DNA from 2 places in the Nonomuraea diastatica genome. Region 2 is predicted to be linked to the other one. Evidence: riboswitches for the same ligand, from Rfam matches in the RefSeq annotation. Region 2 holds a riboswitch; the other holds the start of a gene.
The links. Region 2 has a riboswitch for glycine ahead of gcvT (glycine cleavage system aminomethyltransferase GcvT). Riboswitches for the same ligand answer to the same signal wherever they lie in the genome.

Region 1 (8,523 bases), on a different contig from region 2:
CCTGGTCGATGCGGCGCACCGGCACCCAGTATTTGCCGTCGCGCAGCGACGGCAGCGGGTAGGCGGCCTCGGTCCGCGTGTAGGGGTGGTGCCATTCGTCGGCGCTGACCGATTCCGCGGTGTGCGGCGCGTTACGCAGGGGGTTGTCGGTCTTGTCGTAGTCGCCGGACGCCACCTTCGCGATCTCGCCCCGGATGGCGATCATCGCGTCGGCGAACCGGTCGAGCTCGCCAAGGTCCTCGCTCTCGGTCGGCTCGATCATGAGGGTCCCGGCGACGGGGAACGACATGGTGGGCGCGTGGAAGCCGTAGTCGATGAGGCGCTTGGCCACGTCGTCCACGGTGACACCGGTCTCCTTGGTGATCGGGCGCAGGTCGATGATGCACTCGTGGGCCACCAGCCCGCCGCGCCCGGTATAGAGCACCGGGTAGTGCGGCGCCAGCCGCTTGGCGAGGTAGTTGGCCGACAGGATGGCCTGCTCGGTGGCCGCGGTGAGCCCGTCGGAGCCCATCATCCGGATGTACGCCCACGAGATCGGCAGGATCCCGGCCGACCCGTAGGGCGCCGCGGAGACGGGCCCCACCGGCGAGCCGTCACGCAGCGGGTGAGCGGGCAGGTAGGGCGCCAGGTGGCCGCGGACCGCGACCGGGCCGACGCCGGGGCCGCCGCCGCCGTGCGGGATGCAGAACGTCTTGTGCAGGTTGAGGTGGGACACGTCGGCCCCGAACTCGCCGGGCTTGGCCAGCCCGACCAGCGCGTTGAGGTTGGCCCCGTCGACGTAGACCTGGCCGCCGGCCTCGTGCACCTTGGCGCAGACCTCGGTGATGCTCTCCTCGTAGACGCCGTGCGTCGACGGGTAGGTCACCATGATCGCGGCGAGCGCGTCGCGGTGCTTGGCGATCTTGGCGTCGAGGTCGGCCAGGTCGACGTTCCCCTCGGAGTCGCAGGCCACGACCACGACCCGCATGCCGGCCATGACGGCGCTGGCGGCGTTGGTGCCGTGCGCCGAGGAGGGGATGAGGCAGACGTCTCGCCCGCTGTCACCGCCCGCGCGGTGGTAGGCGCGGATGGCCAGCAGCCCGGCGAACTCGCCCTGGGAGCCGGCGTTGGGCTGGATGGAGACGGCGTCGTAGCCGGTCACCTCGGCCAGCCAGCGCTCCAGCGTGCCGATCAGCTCGAGGTAGCCCTCGGCCTGGGCGGCGGGCGCGTAGGGGTGGACGGCGGCGAACTCCGGCCAGGTGATCGGCTCCATCTCGGTGGTCGCGTTGAGCTTCATCGTGCAGGAGCCCAGCGGGATCATCGACCGGTCGAGCGCGATGTCCTTGTCCTGCAGCCGGCGCAGGTAGCGCAACATCGCGGTCTCGGAGCGGTGGCTGTGGAAGACCGGGTGGGTCAGGTAGGCGGACTCGCGCAGCAGCGAGGCGGGCAGCGCGTCGGCGGCGCCCGCGACCTCGGTGTGGGCGCCGGAAGGGGTGCTCGGGAGCCCGAACGCGGCCCGCACCGTGGCCAGCTCGGCGGCTCCGGTCTTCTCGTCGCAGGCGATCGAGACGTGGTCGGCATCCACCTGCCAGAGGTTGACGCCCCGCTCGGCGGCGGCGGCGACCACGGCGGACGCCCGCCCGGGCACGCGCACGAGCACGGTGTCGAAGAACTCGGCGTGCACGACCTCCACACCCGCCCGGCGCAGCCCTTCGGCCAGGGCGGCGGCGTGGCGGTGCACCCGGTGGGCGATGCGGCGCAGGCCTTCTGGGCCGTGGTAGACGGCGTACATGCTCGCGATGACGGCGAGCAAAACCTGCGCGGTGCAGATGTTGCTGGTGGCCTTCTCGCGGCGGATGTGCTGCTCGCGGGTCTGCAGGGCCAGGCGGTAGGCGGGGTCGCCGTCGGCGTCGACGGAGACGCCGACCAGGCGGCCGGGCAGCTGGCGCTGCAGGCCCTCGCGTACGGACATGTAGGCCGCGTGCGGGCCGCCGAACCCGAAGGGCACCCCGAACCGCTGCGAGGAGCCCACGGCGATGTCGGCGCCCAGCTCGCCGGGGGCGGCCACGAGCGTCAGCGCCAGCAGGTCCGCGGCGGCCACGACGAGGGCGCCCGCCTCGTGCGCGGCGGCCGACACGGCGCGGAAGTCACTCAGCCGGCCGGACGCGCCGGGGTATTGCACGAGCACGCCGAAGCACTCGGGCAGCTCGCCGTCGAGGGAGTGCTCCACGAGCGTGATGCCGAGCGGCTCGGCCCTGGTGGCGAGAACGGCCTTGGTCTGGGGCAGCGCGTCGGCGTCGACCACGAACACGGCGCTCTTGGACGTGCCCGCCCTGCGGGCCAGCGTCATGGCCTCGGCCGCGGCGGTCGCCTCGTCGAGGAGCGAGGCGCCGGCCACGGGCAGGCCGGTGAGGTCGGAGACGACGGTCTGGAAGTTGAGCAGCGCCTCGAGGCGGCCCTGCGAGATCTCCGGCTGGTAGGGGGTGTAGGCGGTGTACCAGCCCGGGTTCTCCAGCAGGTTGCGGCGGATGACGGCGGGCGTGACCGTGTCGTGATAGCCCAGCCCGATCATCGAGGTGAGCACCTGGTTGCGATCGGCCAGGGCGCGCAGCTCGGCGATGGCCTCGGTCTCGCCGGCGGGGGCGGGCAGCGTGAGACGGTCCTTGGCCCTGATGGACTCGGGGACGGCGACCGCCACCAGGTCGGCCACGGACTCGAAGCCCACGGCCTCGAGCATGCGCTGCTGTTCGGACTCGGAGGGGCCGATGTGCCGGGACGAGAACGGCGGAGCGGACAGATCGGTCATGGAGATGCCTCCCGAGGCTGTGGAGACCGGCGCCAGGGCGCGGGCGTGTGCCGGATCTCCCCCTCTGTCAGCGCGGACCCCGGACAAGCGCGGGGTCGCGACCTGAGAGCTTCACCCCCGGTGGGGCTTGCACCGTCGGTGAGGCGCGCCTGGCGGGTGCGCCTGCTTTCCAGAGTTGCCTCGCCCGAGCGGTACGGGATGCCTGAGAGATTCCGGGGAGGGTTGCTCCTTCGGCGCCCCGGAGCCCAGGGGCCCGGGGACTCTCCCGCACGGGGTCGTCGGCCTTGCTGTCCTCAGGTTACTACGCCCGATTCGTACGGCTGCCAAGAGCCACGCTCACCCCGTGCGGCGGGCGCGGCGGCGGCGGGCGAGTTCGTCAGCGGGATGGTCGGCCGGGACGGTGTCCTCGACCGCCGCGCGTTCCCCCGGCAGCTCCGCGAGGGAGCCCTCGACCTCGCGCCAGACCCGGCCGAGCGCGATGCCGAACACGCCCTGGCCGCCCTGGAGCAGGTCGATCACCTCGTCGGCCGAGGTGCACTCGTAGACGCTGACGCCGTCGCTCATGAGCGTGATCTGCGCGAGGTCGGCGACCCCGCGGTCACGCAGATGTTGCACGGCCGTGCGGATCTGCTGCAACGACACCCCGGTGTCGAGGAGCCGCTTGACGACCTTGAGGACCAGGATGTCGCGGAAGCTGTAGAGACGCTGGGAGCCGGAGCCCTGCGCGGCTCTTATCGTGGGCTCGACGAGGCCCGTGCGCGCCCAATAGTCGAGCTGCCGATAGGTGATGCCGGCCGCCGAGCATGCCGTCGGCCCGCGGTATCCGATGTCGCCCGGCAGCGCCGCGGGCTGTTCGTCGAAGAGCAGACCCTGCTCCCCGGCACGCTGCCGCGCGCTTTCGCGCCGCACCGGATCTTCCTGGCCGGCCGTCTTTCCCTCGCCGCTGCTGACCGCCACGCGGACCTCCGGCTTTCTCTCATCCCGTGGCCTGATCTGGGGGTACGTGAAGCGCGGCCACGGGTTTCACTTGCACCGTAGGACCGCGACCATGCTCAGTCAACGATCCGGCTCGGCGCGTCGTGAAGCGTAAATGCACTGAAATACCTACCCCGCCCGGCCGAAGTCCTCGGGAGTGATCGTGTCAAGAAACTCCCTGAACTTCTCCACCTCGTCTTCCTGGTCGTCCGGGATGATCACCCCAGCCTCCTGGACGACCTCTTCGCTGGCGAAGATGCGCGCTCCGGTGCGCAGGGCGAGGGCGATCGAGTCGGACGGCCGCGCGCTCACCTCCACCCCGTTGGAGAACACCAGGTCGGCGAAGAAGATGCCGTCACGCAGGGCGACGATGTTGACCGCCCGCAGGCCTACGCCCAGGGCGCTCAGCACGTCTCGGAAAAGGTCGTGGGTGAGCGGCCGCGGCGGAGGCTCCTCCGCCTGGGCCAGGGCGATGGCCGTGGCTTCCGTCATGCCAATCCATATAGGAAGGAACCGCTCCCCGTGTGCCTCCTTCAGCAAGACGATCGGCTGATTTGTGGGCATTTCAACCCGAACGCCCACAACCTCCATCTGCAACACGGGCTGCTCCGTATTCCTGACCGGTGACCCGGCACAGCTATTTGGTCGTTGCTGACTGGCTTCTGCATTTCAACGTAACACCCGGCGGGCCTGGAATGTGCCCCCGCCTCCCAGCTCGCCAGGGTCTCAGCGCCCCAGCACGGACCGGACGCCCGTGCGCACAAGGGATGCGTGCAGGTCGAGCAGGAGTGCGGAGAGCTCCCTACCCACCTCGTCGGCCTCGCCGATCGCACCGGGGGCGCGCCGCTTGAGTATCGGCGCGACGGCCTGCTCGACCAGGCCGCACTCGCGCTCTGCCGCCGCCTTGACCGCGCGCAGGTGCCGGGCGCGCAGGCCGAAGCGGGCCAGGGCGCCGACGGTGCGCGCCACCGTGAGCGCCTCCTCGTCGTAGCGACGGGCCACCGGGGCGAGCAGGCCATAATCCTCCAGCTCGGCAAGGGTCTCCTCGTCGATGCTCGCGGCCTCGATCAGCTCGGCCCGGCTGAGCCTGATCTCCTGTTTGTCGTTGCCCTGGAGGGCGCGGGGGCGGCCGAAGCCCTCCGCCATCTTGTCCTTGATCACCCGCAGCGGCAGGTAGTGGTCGCGCTGCTCGGTGAGGATGAAGCGCAGCTGCTCCACGTGCAGGTGCGTGAACTTGCGGTAGCCGGACGGGCTGCGCTCGGGCTCGATCAGCCCTTCCCCCTCCAGGAAACGGATCTTGGAGATGGTGACGTCGGGGAACTCGCCCTGCAGGAGCGCGAGCACCTCCCCGATGCTCATGTGCGAGCGTGCCGCCTGCGACGTCATGCGCGCTCCTCCCCTTGCCGCATGGCCACGCACGAGACGGCGTCCGCCGGTCGCCCGCTTCGCCCCCTCATGCCCCGGAGTTGCCCCGCATCAGGAAGACAAGGCGGAACTTGCCGATCTGCACCTCGTCTCCGGAGTGCAGGGGAACCTCTTCGATCCGCTCCCTGTTGACGTAGGTGCCGTTGAGGCTGCCCACGTCGCGCACGGAGAACTGGCCGCCGCGGTGGCGGTAGAACTCGACGTGGCGGCGGGAGACGGTGATGTCGTCGAGGAAGATGTCACTCTCCGGATGGCGCCCGGTCGTGGTCAGGTCCTTGTCGAGCCGGAAGCGACTGCCCTGGTTGGGCCCCCTGGTCACCGTGAGCAGCGCCGCGCCGGGCGGCAGCTGCTCGACCAGCGCCCGCTCGGCCACGAGCATGTCGCCTGTCTCAGCCTCATACGCCTCGATTCCCGCCACCGAGATCGTCGATGTGGTGTCCCCGGAGACCTCGAGTCTGGTCAGCGGTGACCCACAGCGGGAACAGAAACGGGCATCCTCGGGGTTGGCGTGCCCGCACTGCGTGCAGTAGACGCTCGGCATCGATCGGCTCGGCCTCCTACCGCGAAGACGCGGCGACGGTGCTCTGGAGCGCGCCTCGCTTCGCTTTTTCAAGTTTGCGAATGCCGCAACTTACGCTGATCAGCGGCAAAGGTCAAGACGGGGGCGCTGGACTGTGGTCAGGACGCAGACAAAGTTACCGTCGCCCCCGCCCTGCGGTCCATGCCGCCGCGCGTTTCTACATTACGATCTTGCGGGACCGCCTGCGCACATCACGGGCGGCCGTTCTCCCGGCTGCCCGGCCGCGGCGTCACGTGGCGGCCTGTTCCACGATGCGGGCCCAGCGTTCGAGCAGCGCCTGCGCGCCGTCCACATCGGGGGCCTCGGCCCACAGGTCGGTGACGGGCTCGGCGGCGGCCGGCAGCACCAGCACCCAACTGCCGTCGTCGCGGGCCACCCGCACCCCGTCGGTGGTGTCGATGCGGCGGCCCTCCGGTTCGGCCTCGGCCGCCTCGATGACCGAGCGCATCACGGCGCCCTTGGCCGCCCACGGTGTCGGCACCGTCCGCCTGAGCAGCTTCACCTCGGGGATCCTCGCGTCGATCTGGCTGAGCGACAGGCGGGTGCGGGCGACCAGGCCGAGCAGGCGCAGGAACGCGGCCAGCCCGTCGATCGCGGGGCTGAACTCCGGCACCACGAAGCCGCCGCGCCCGTCGGCCGCGAAGATCATGTCGGGGCCGGCGGCGGCCGAGGTGAGGGCGTCGAGCGCGGTGGACGTCCACTGCACCTGCACGCCGTGGAAGCGGCACACCTGCTCGGCGACCCTGGTCGTGGTGACGGGCAGGGCCACCTGGCCGCTCCTGCGTTCGGCGGCGACGAGGTCGAGCACGACGAGCAGAGCGCGTTCCTCGCTGATGAGCTGGCCCATCTCGTCGACCAGGGCGATGCGCTCGCCGACCGGGTCGAACCTGACGCCGAAGGCGGCCCGGGAGGAGCTGACCAGCTCGGACAGGCGTTGCAGGTCACGCCGCCGCCCGGCGAGCGTCTCGGTGGGCGAGACGTCGTCGAGGCGGGCGTTGACGGTGAGCACCTCGACGCCGACCCGGCCGAGCAGCGTGGGCAACACCAGCGACGAGGTGCCGCCCGCGCAGTCGACGACGACCTTCATGTCCTTGACCCCGGTCACGCCGGCGTGACGCAGCAGGTCGTGGGTGTAGTCCTCGACGGCCCTGGCCGGGTAGGCGAGCTCCGCGATCTCCCCGGGGAAGGCGCGGCGGAACTCCTGGCGGGAGAAGACCCGCTCCAACTTGCGCTGGGCGGCCGGGGGCAGGTCGGCGCCACGGTCGTCCATAATGACGATGTCCACGCTCTGCGGGTCTCCCGGCGTGGTGCGCAGCGCGATCCCGCCGGCCGCCGGACCTCTGGCGGTGTGGAAGCGGGCCACCGGCAGCGGGGCCGCCTCCAGATCGAGCACGTTGATCGCGCCGGCGGTGAGCGCGCCGATGACGGCCCGCTTGAGCGCCCTGGCGGCCAGGGAGCAGTCGCGCGAGGTGACGACGTGCTCGCCCTTCTTGAGAGTGGTGGCGTACGCGCTGGCCAGGCGGACGCACAGCTCGGCGGTGATCTCGACGTTGACCAGGCCGCTGACGCCTCTCGGGCCGAAGAGGTTGCGCTGGCCGCGCGACTCCCAGATGACGCTGGTGTTGACGACCGCGCCGGCCTCGATGGTCTTGAACGGGTAGACCCTGACGCCGCTGGAGACGTACGCCTCCGCCTCGATGACGCATTCGTCGCCGATGACGGAGTTCTCCTCGATGCGGGCGCCGGCCATCACGTCGGTGCTCTTGCCGATGACGCAGCCCCGCAGGTGGGTGCCGGGGCCGAGGTAGACGTTGTCATGGACGACCGCGCGATGCAGGAAGGCGCCCTCGCGGACGACGACGTTGTTGCCGAGCACGGTGTATTCGCGCAACTCGGCCCCCGCCTCGACCTTGGCGTAGTCGCCGATGAGCAAAGGGCCCTTGAGCACGGCGTCGGGGTCGACCGCGGCGGAGTCGGCGGCCCAGACCCCCGGCGAGAGCTCGAAGCCGCCGATGTCCACCGCGACCCTGCCGGACAGGGCGTCGGCGTGGGCCTTGAGATAGCTCTCGTGGGTGCCGACGTCCTCCCAGTAGCCGTCAGCCACGTAGCCGTAGATGGCCGCGCCGCGGGCGAGGAGGGCGGGGAAGACGTCGGAGGACCAGTCGACGGGCTCCCCGGTGGCCACGGCGTCGAGGACCTCGGGCTCCATGACGTAGACGCCGGTGTTCACTGTGTCGGAGAAGACCTGGCCCCAGGTGGGCTTCTCCAGGAAACGCTGCACCCTGCCCTCGTCGTCGACGATGATGATCCCGAATTCGAGCGGGTTCGGCACGCGTTTCAGCCCGATGGTCACCAGAGCCGCATTCTCGCGATGGAACCGGATCATGTCCGTTAAATCGATATCCGTCAGCGCGTCGCCGGAGATGACCAGGAAACGATCGTCGCGGAGGCGGTCGGCGGCGTTCTTGACGCTGCCGGCGGTGCCGAGGGGCAGGTCCTCGGTGGCGTACTGGAGGTTCATGCCGAGCTCGTCGCCGTCGCCGAAGTAGGTGCGCACGAGCGCGGCCAGGAACTGGACGGTGACCACCGTCTCGGTGATGCCGTGCCGCTTGAGCAGGCGCAGGACGTGCTCCATGATCGGGCGGTTGGCCACGGGGAGCAGAGGCTTGGGCTGGTTGGCGGTCATCGGACGCAGCCGAGTGCCCTCCCCGCCTGCCATGACGACCGCCTTCACCCGATCACTCCTTCTTGGCCGAGG
Region 2 (8,523 bases):
CAGGATGGCCTCGACGCGGGCCACGCCCGGCAGCAGGCCGTCCTGGTGCAGCCCGCGGGCGAACTTGTGTGCGGCGGCCATCGGGCCTCCCGTGTGGGAGCTCGACGGGCCGATGCCGATCTTGAAGAGGTCGAAGACGCTGATCGCCATTGATGATGCGCCCTTCATGAGTGCCGGGGCCCGGACGCGGGCCCCGGCGTCAGCCGATGAGACCTGGCAGGGTCAGGACTCGCCCGAGGTGAGCGCGGCGTACTCCTCGGCGGACAGCAGGTCCTCCGGGGCGCCTTCCATGCGCACCCGGAACATCCAGCCCTCGCCGTACGGGTCGCCGTTGGCCAGGCTCGGGTCGTCCGCGAGGGCCTGGTTGACCTCGGCGATCTCGCCGCCCACGGGCGTGTAGATCTCGCTGACCGACTTGGTCGACTCCACCTCGCCGACGGAGTCGCCCGCCTCGACGATCGAACCGACCTCGGGGAGCTGCACGAAGACGACGTCACCAAGGGCGTCGGCGGCGTAGGCCGTGATGCCGACGGTCACGGTGAGGCCGTCCTCGACCCCGGAAACCCACTCGTGTTCCTTGGTGTAGCTCAGGTCGTCAGGGATGTTGCTCACTTGTTCCTCCTGTAAAAGGGCAGCTCGACCAGGTCCATGGGTTCATGGCTGCCCCGGATGTCCACAGCCAGGCCTGAGTCGGCTCCGGTGTCCACGTAGGCCAGCGCGATGGGCTTGCCCAGGGTCTGGGAGGGCGCACCGCTGGTGACCTCGCCGACGACGGCGCCGTCCTTGGTGACCGGGTAGCCGTGGCGCGGCACCCGGCGGCCCCGGGCGACCAGACCGACGAGACGGCGCCGCGGGGGGTCGTCCTTGACCGCCTCCAGCGCCGACCTGCCGACGAAGTCGCCCGGCTTGTCGAATTTCACCACCCTGCCCAGCCCCGCGTCGAACGGAGTCAGCTCGGCGCTCAGTTCGTTGCCGTACAGGGGCATGCCGGCTTCGAGCCTGAGCGTGTCGCGGCTGGACAGGCCGGCGGGCTTGAGCCCGTACGGCTCGCCCGCGGCCACGAGCGCGTGCCAGAGCGGCACCGCGTCCTGGTTGGCCACGAACAGCTCGAACCCGTCCTCCCCGGTGTAGCCGGTGCGTGCGATGAGCGCCTGCCGCCCGTCGACCAGCCCTGCCAGGCCCGCGTAGTACTTGAGCCCGGCCAGGTCGGCGTCGGTGAGCGTGGTGAGGATCTCCTGCGAGCGGGGTCCCTGGACGGCGATCAGCGCGTACTGCTGCGAACGGTCATCGACCACGGCGTCATACGCCTTGGAGCGGCTTTCCAGCTCCTCGGCGACTTTTTCGTAGTTCGAGGCGTTTGCCACGACCATGAACTCCTCGCCCCCGAGCCGGTAGACGATGAGGTCGTCCAGCACCCCGCCTCGCCCGCTGACGATCATGGTGTATCTCGCTCGTCCGGGCGTCACGGCCGACATGTTGCCGACCAGCGCGTAGTCCAGCGCCGCGGCGGCCTGCGGCCCGGTCACGAAGATCTCGCCCATGTGCGAGAGGTCGAACAGCCCGGCGGCCTCGCGGACGGCTCTGTGCTCCGCGGACTCGCTCCCGTACCGGAGTGGCATGAGCCACCCCGCGAAGTCGGTCAGCGTCGCGCCGAGGCTTTCGTGCACGTCTCGTAGCGGAGTAGGTCGGGACATTTATCGCACCTCAGGACAGGATCGGATGCCAGCATCCTCCCCCTCTGTCATCGATGCCTGAGAGCTTCGCCCGAGTTTTGCCGGACTTTCACCTTCGGCGAGGCCCTGCGGGCCTGCTTTCCAGAGGTCACCTTCCGGGAGGATTCTCCCGGTCAGCCGTGCGGTCCTTTGCCTTGAGAGGTTCGCGGGGAGGGCTTGCTCCTTCAGGGACCCTGACCGGCTGTCAGGGTGCTCTCCCGCACGGTTTGCTGGTGTGTCCCGCCAGCCTAGTAGTGATTTGGGGGTCTTGTCGCGTTCTGCCCGTCGCCCTCATCCGTCAGCAGGCCGCCACCAGGGCCTCGAAGAGGGCGTGGTCCTCGGCCGCCTCCGGGTGCCACTGCGCCGCCACGGTGAACGGCCCCGAGTCCAGCTCCACCCCTTCGACGGTGCCGTCGGCGGCGGTCGCGGTCACGGTGAGGCCGGGGGCGAGGCGGTCGACGGCCTGGTGGTGATAGTGCGGCACCGTCACGGGTGCCGTGCCCAGCGCCTTGGCCAGGCGGGTGCCGGGGACGGGGGTGATGGGCAGGTGACCGAAACGTCCGGGCGCGGGGGAGTGTCCCGTGTGGCCGACCACGTCGGGCAGGTGCTGGTGGAGGCTGCCGCCGAGGGCGACGTTAAGCACCTGGAGGCCCCGGCAGATGCCGAGGAAGGGCAGGTGGGCGTCGAGGGCGGCGGCCAGCACGGCGAACTCGGCCTGGTCACGAAATTTGCGGATATAGCCGGTACGTTCCTCCGGCGTCTCGCCGTACCTCGCCGGATCGATGTCGCCGCCCCCGGCCAGGACGAGCCCGTCCAGGCGGCTCACCACCTGCGCGGCGTCCCCCGCGGGCGGGAGCACGACCGGCTGGCCGCCGGCGCGGACGACCTGCTCGACGTACATGTACGGCAGGAGCGCGGCCGGCATGTCCTCCCAGACCGTGAACGTCGCCGGCTCCACGTAACACGTGACCCCGATGACGGGACGTCGCACGATGACCCCCTAGAGCGGCGTGACGTAGGCGCCGGAGATGCCGCCGTCCACCAGGAACTCGCTGCCCGTGATGAACGAGGCGTCGTCGCTGGCCAGGAATGCGACCGCCGCCGCGATCTCCGACGCCTCGGCGAAGCGCCCGACCGGGACGTGCACCAGCCGCCGCTGGGCACGTTCAGGGTCCTTCGCGAACAGCTCCCGCAGCAGCGGCGTGTTCACCGGCCCCGGGCACAGCGCGTTCACCCGGATGCCCTCGCGCGCGAACTGCACGCCCAGCTCGCGCGACATCGCCAGCACCCCGCCCTTGGACGCCGTGTAGGAGATCTGCGAGGTCGCCGAGCCCATGACGGCCACGAACGACGCGGTGTTGATGATCGAGCCCTTGCCCTGGCGCCGCATGTACGGGATCGCGTGCTTGCAGCACAGGTAGACGCTGGTCAGGTTGACGTCCTGGACGCGGCGCCACGCGTCGATGCCGGTCTCCAGGATCGAGTCGTCGTCGGGCGGCGAGATGCCGGCGTTGTTGAAGGCGATGTCCACGCTGCCGTAGGCGTCGAACGCCGTACGGAACATCCGGACGACGTCGTCCTCGACGGCCACGTCGGCCCGTACGAAGAGGCCGCCGACCTCGTTGGCGGCCTTGACGCCCGCCTGCTCGTCGAGGTCGGCGCAGACCACCTTGGCGCCCTCGTCGGCGAACCTGCGCGCGGTGGCCAGCCCGATGCCGCCACCCGCGCCGGTGATCACCGCCACCCGATCCTGCAACCGCTTCATGTGCACGTCGCTTTCTACCTCATTCCCAGGAGATGAAGACGTTCTTGGTCTCCGTGAACGCCGCCAGGGCGTCGGGGCCGAGCTCCCGGCCCAGCCCTGACTGCTTGAAGCCGCCGAACGGGGTCCAGTAGCGGACCGACGCGTTGGAGTTCACCGACAGCGCGCCCGCCTCGACCGCTCGGGACACGCGGAGCGCGCGCCCGACGTCGCGGGTCCAGATGGAGCCGCTCAGCCCGTACGGGGTGTCGTTGGCGATGCGCACGGCGTCCGCCTCGTCCTCGAAGGGCGCCACCGACACGACCGGCCCGAAGATCTCTTCGGTGAACGTACGGTCGGTGACGTCCGGAGTGAGCACGGTCGGCGGGAACCAGTAGCCCTTGCCGCCGGGGCACGACCCCTGGAGGTAGGGGGCGCTCTCCTGGACGAAGCCGCGCACGCGGTCGAGGTGTTCGGCGCTGATCAGCGGGCCCATCTCGGTGCTCTCGTCGAGGGGGTCGCCGACGACGACGCCGCGTACGGCCTCGGTGAGGCGCTCCATGAACGCGTCGTACACGCTCGCCTGGACGAGCAGCCGGGACCTGGCGCAGCAGTCCTGCCCCGCGTTGTCGAAAACCGCGTAAGGGGCTGCTTGTGCCGCTCTGTCGAGATCGGCGTCCGCAAAGATGATATTTGCGGACTTGCCGCCTAGCTCCAGCGTGACCCGCTTGACCTGGGCCGCCGCCTTGGCCGCGATCTCCTTGCCCACCTCGGTCGAGCCGGTGAACACGATCTTGGCCACGTCAGGGTGCTCCACCAGCCGGGCGCCCGCGACCTCCCCTACCCCGGGCAGCACCTGGAGCACCCCTTCGGGGAGGCCCGCCGCCAAGGCCAGCTCGGCCAGCCTCAGCGCGGTCAGCGGAGTCCACTCGGCCGGTTTGACGATCACCGTGTTGCCGGCCGCCAGCGCCGGGGCCACCCCCCACGACATGATCAGCATGGGGAAGTTCCACGGCACGATGACGCCCACCACGCCCAGCGGCTCCTGGAAGGTGACGTCCACGCCGCCGGGCACCGGGATCTGCTTGCCGTGGTCGCGCTCGGGCGCCCCGGCGTAGAAGTGCAGCACGTCGCGTACGGCGCCGGCCTCCCAGCGGGCGTTGCCGATCGGGTGCCCGGCGTTGGCCAGCTCCAGCCGTGCCAGCTCCTCGCCGTGCTCGCCCACCAGGTCCGCGAACCTCCTCAGCAGCCGCGCCCGGTCGCCGGGCGACACCTGCCGCCAGGCGGCGTACGCCGTCCTGGCACGCTCCACCGCCCGGTCGACCTCGGCCGGGTCGGCCGCCTCGACGTCGGCGACGACGTCCTCCGTCGCCGGATTGACGATCTTCATCGGTCACCCGTCACATTCGCTCGAAACCACGGAACATCTCCCAGTCCGTCACCGCCGCGTCGAACGCCGCCAGCTCCACGCGCGCGTTGTTCGCGTAATGCTCGACGACGTCCTCGCCGAACGCCTCGCGCGCCAGCTTCGACCCCTCGAACAGAGGGAGCGCGTCGCGCAGCGTGTGCGGCACGGTCTCCGCGCCCGAGTCGTAGGCGTTGCCCTCGAACGCGTCCTCCAGTGCCAGCTCGCTGTCGATGCCGTGCAGCCCGGCCGCCACCAGCCCCGCCACCGCCAGGTACGGGTTGACGTCGCCGCCCGGCACGCGGTTCTCGATCCGCAGCGACGGCCCGTGGCCGACGAGCCTGAGCGCGCAGGTGCGGTTGTCGACGCCCCACTTGATCGCCGTGGGGGCGAAGCTGCCCGGCATGTAACGCTTGTAGGAGTTGATGTTGGGGGCGTACAGGAGGGTGAGCTCGCGCAGGCAGGCCAGCTGCCCGGCGATGAAGCGGGCGCCGAGCTGCGAGAGCCCGTACGGCCCCGGCCCCGCCATGACGGGGTCGCCGTCGAGGCTCCTGAGCGAGATGTGGATGTGGCAGGAGTTGCCCTCGCGCTGGTTCGGCTTGGCCATGAAGGTGATCGATTTGCCCTCCTGGGCGGCGATCTCCTTGGCGCCGTTCTTGTAGATGGCGTGGTTGTCGCAGGTCCGCAGCGCCTCGGCGTAGCGGAAGGCGATCTCGTGCTGGCCCAGGTTGCACTCGCCCTTGGCGGACTCGACGTAGAGCCCGGCGCCCTCCATGTCCCGCCTGATCCGCCTGAGGAGGGGCTCGATGCGGGCGGTCCCCAGCAGCGAGTAGTCGACGTTGTAGAGGTTGGCGGGCGACATGTCGCGGTAGCCGCGCTGCCACGCCTCCTCGTAGGTGTCGTCGTAGACGCAGAACTCCAACTCGGTGCCGACGTACGCGGCCAGCCCCCGCTCGGAGAGGCGGGCTAGCTGCCTGCGCAGGATCTGGCGCGGAGAGGGCGGCACGTCGCCGCCGCCCTCCCAGGTCAGGTCGGCCATCAGCAGGGCGGTGCCCTCCTGCCACGGCACCCGGCGCAACGTCGTCAGGTCGGGTTTCATCACGAAGTCGCCGTATCCGCGGTCCCAGGACGACATCGTGTATCCGGCGACGGTGTTCATGTCCACGTCGACCGCGAGCAGGTAGTTGCACCCCTCGGAGCCGTGGTGCAGCACCTCGTCGAGAAAATAGCGGGCGGACAGTCTCTTGCCTTGCAACCTGCCCTGCATGTCGGCGATCGCGAGGAGCACGGTGTCGATCCGCCCGGACGCCACCTCGTCGCGCAGATCGCTGACGGAAAGGTATCCGGTGCTCGCTCCATCGCTCACGCTACGCCGCTCCGATCTGCGCTGACGCGCTTCCCCGTTGATTGGGCTAGTCTTAGACCATTGATGTGTATGGCGGGATCCCTTGTCAAGACCTGAGGACACGTTGGACGAGTCGGCGCGTTTGATGACGGTGCTGCGCCCGGTCCGGGCCGGCAACGCCTTCGAGGAGACCGTGGAACGCCTGCTCCAGGCGATCAAACTCGGCCTGGTCGCGCCGGGCGACAAGCTTCCCCCCGAGCGCGAGCTGGCCGTCACGCTCGGCATCAGCAGGGTGACGTTGCGCGAGGCCATCCGCGCGCTGTCCGACGCGGGCTACCTCGACGTGCGCAGGGGCCGCTACGGCGGCGCGTTCGTCACGTACGCGCCGCCCGAGCCGGACGCCGGTCACCTGCGCGAGGCCGTCAAGGAGATGGGCATGGCCGACCTGTCGGACGCCCTCACGTTCCGCCTGGCGGTCGAGTGCGGGGCGGCCCAGGTGCTGGCGACGTCCCGGCCGGCGGAGCAACAGCGGGTGGTGCTCGTCCGCCGGCTCGCCGACGTGAACGAGGCCGGCCTCGACGACTACCGCCGGCTCGACACCGCCTTCCACCTGTCGATCGCCGAGCTGACAGGCTCGCCCCTGCTCGCCACGACCTGCGCGGACGCCCGCTCGCGGGTCAGCGACCTGCTCAACGCCATCCCCATGCTCCAGGTCAACCTCGACCACGCCGCCGTGCAGCACCAGGCCATCGTCGACGCCATCCTGGCGGGAGATCCCGACGCGGCCCGGCAGGCGGTGGCCGAGCACCTGGAGGGCACGGCGGCCCTCCTGCGCGCGTTCCTGGCCTGAAGGTCCGCCGCCGGTTGCGCGCATATGGGGCTCATGGGCTCGTAGCATCAGTTCCAGAATCATGGGGAACTGGTTTCAGCACACCATCATCGCCACGGGACGGCTGCCGCTGTTCTGCTACTTCGTGGCGCTCATCGTCGCCTTCATCGCCACGCGCATCAACGTCCGCCTGATCAGGGCGAAGATCGGCTGGTTCCGCAACGTGAGCGTGGGCGAGATGCACATTCACCACGTCGTGTTCGGCGTCGTGCTGATGATGGTCGGCGGGGTCGCCGGCCTCATCGTCTCTCCGGAGTCGCAGGTGGGCACGGCGGCCGCGGCGTGCGTGTTCGGCATCGGATCGGCGCTGGTGCTGGACGAGTTCGCGCTGATCCTGCACCTGCACGACGTCTACTGGGAGGAGGAAGGGCGCACCTCGGTGGACGCCGTCTTCATCGCGGTCGCCGTCACCGGCCTGCTCCTCATGGGGCTGCGCCCGCTCACCTGGGACTACGGCACCCCGTTCAACCCCGCCGTGCTCATCATCGCCAACCTGGTGCTGGCCGTCGTCACCCTGCTCAAGGGCAAGATCTGGACCGGGATGGCGGGGTTGTTCGTCCCGCCCATGTTGCTGGTGGGCGCGCTACGCCTGGCGCGGCCTGGCTCGCCCTGGGCCCACTGGTTCTTCGCCAAGCAGTCACCGCGCAAGATGGCCAGGGCGATCCACCGGGAGGAGCGCTGGCGGCGGCCGGTGATCAAGGTCAAGATCGCCTTCCAGGAGTTCCTGTCAGGGCGGCACGACCTGCCGTCCACACGGCGCGGGCGGTTGAGGTGACCGCCGCGCTTGAGAAGAGGCGCACGGGTGCACCGATGGTCCGAGCGGAAACCTCGACGTCGCCTCGGTTGCCGGACATCGACTGATTTCCTGCCATAAAGCGCTCGCGCGGCCACAAGGTTCCGAGGTCACATCGCGGTCGTCTCCTCCTCACGGAGGAGACGTCAATCAAAGTTGACATACTTAGGTCGTCAATTTAGGTTGACCGTGGCGGATCGGTGCCGATCGAGGGCTCCCGTTCGTTGGAGCAAAGTCGAGAAATGTCGTGAAAGGGGTTGCGGTGGTCAAGGAGTTGCTCGCCTACGTACGCCCGCACAGAAGGATCCTGATCCTGGGCGGGCTGCTGGGCCTGATCGGCTCGGTGGCGGGTTTGGCGATGCCGTTGCTGGCCAAGTACGTCGTCGACGCGTTCGGCCAGAACACGTCGATGGCCGGGCCGCTGTTAGGGCTCACCGTCGCGGTGCTGGTCGGCGCGGTCGTGTCGGCCGGTGGCAGTTACCTGATGGAGCGCACGGGCGAGGGCATCGTGCTCGGCGCCAGGCGCGGGCTCGTGGACCGGATGTTGCGCCTCAAGGTCGCCGACGTCGACCGGCTCAAGCCCGGCGACCTGATGTCGCGGGTGACCAGCGACACGACGCTGCTGCGCGCCGTGCTGA

Region 1: it holds a riboswitch for glycine, as region 2 does, so the genes downstream of both, gcvP (aminomethyl-transferring glycine dehydrogenase) here and gcvT (glycine cleavage system aminomethyltransferase GcvT) in region 2, are expected to answer to the same signal.

Annotation. Positions count from the first base shown of each region.
Region 1 covers NZ_SMKP01000021.1:57,466-65,988, reverse strand. The annotation lists gene gcvP (aminomethyl-transferring glycine dehydrogenase) at 1-2,785, opposite strand, end outside; glycine riboswitch at 2,965-3,063, opposite strand; gene E1294_RS10255 (MerR family transcriptional regulator) at 3,122-3,742, opposite strand; gene E1294_RS10250 (bifunctional nuclease family protein) at 3,890-4,360, opposite strand; gene ftsR (transcriptional regulator FtsR) at 4,487-5,146, opposite strand; gene E1294_RS10240 (double zinc ribbon and FHA domain-containing protein) at 5,214-5,726, opposite strand; gene E1294_RS10235 (mannose-1-phosphate guanyltransferase) at 5,995-8,499, opposite strand; gene clsA (cardiolipin synthase ClsA) at 8,504-8,523, opposite strand, start outside.
Region 2 covers NZ_SMKP01000063.1:33,977-42,499, forward strand. The annotation lists gene E1294_RS22435 (L-serine ammonia-lyase) at 1-150, opposite strand, end outside; gene gcvH (glycine cleavage system protein GcvH) at 223-612, opposite strand; gene gcvT (glycine cleavage system aminomethyltransferase GcvT) at 609-1,694, opposite strand; glycine riboswitch at 1,729-1,828, opposite strand; glycine riboswitch at 1,846-1,943, opposite strand; gene E1294_RS22450 (gamma-glutamyl-gamma-aminobutyrate hydrolase family protein) at 2,011-2,703, opposite strand; gene E1294_RS22455 (3-oxoacyl-ACP reductase) at 2,713-3,477, opposite strand; gene E1294_RS22460 (aldehyde dehydrogenase family protein) at 3,497-4,843, opposite strand; gene E1294_RS22465 (glutamine synthetase family protein) at 4,854-6,224, opposite strand; gene E1294_RS22470 (FadR/GntR family transcriptional regulator) at 6,349-7,053, shown strand; gene E1294_RS22475 (hypothetical protein) at 7,115-7,867, shown strand; gene E1294_RS22480 (ABC transporter ATP-binding protein) at 8,133-8,523, shown strand, end outside.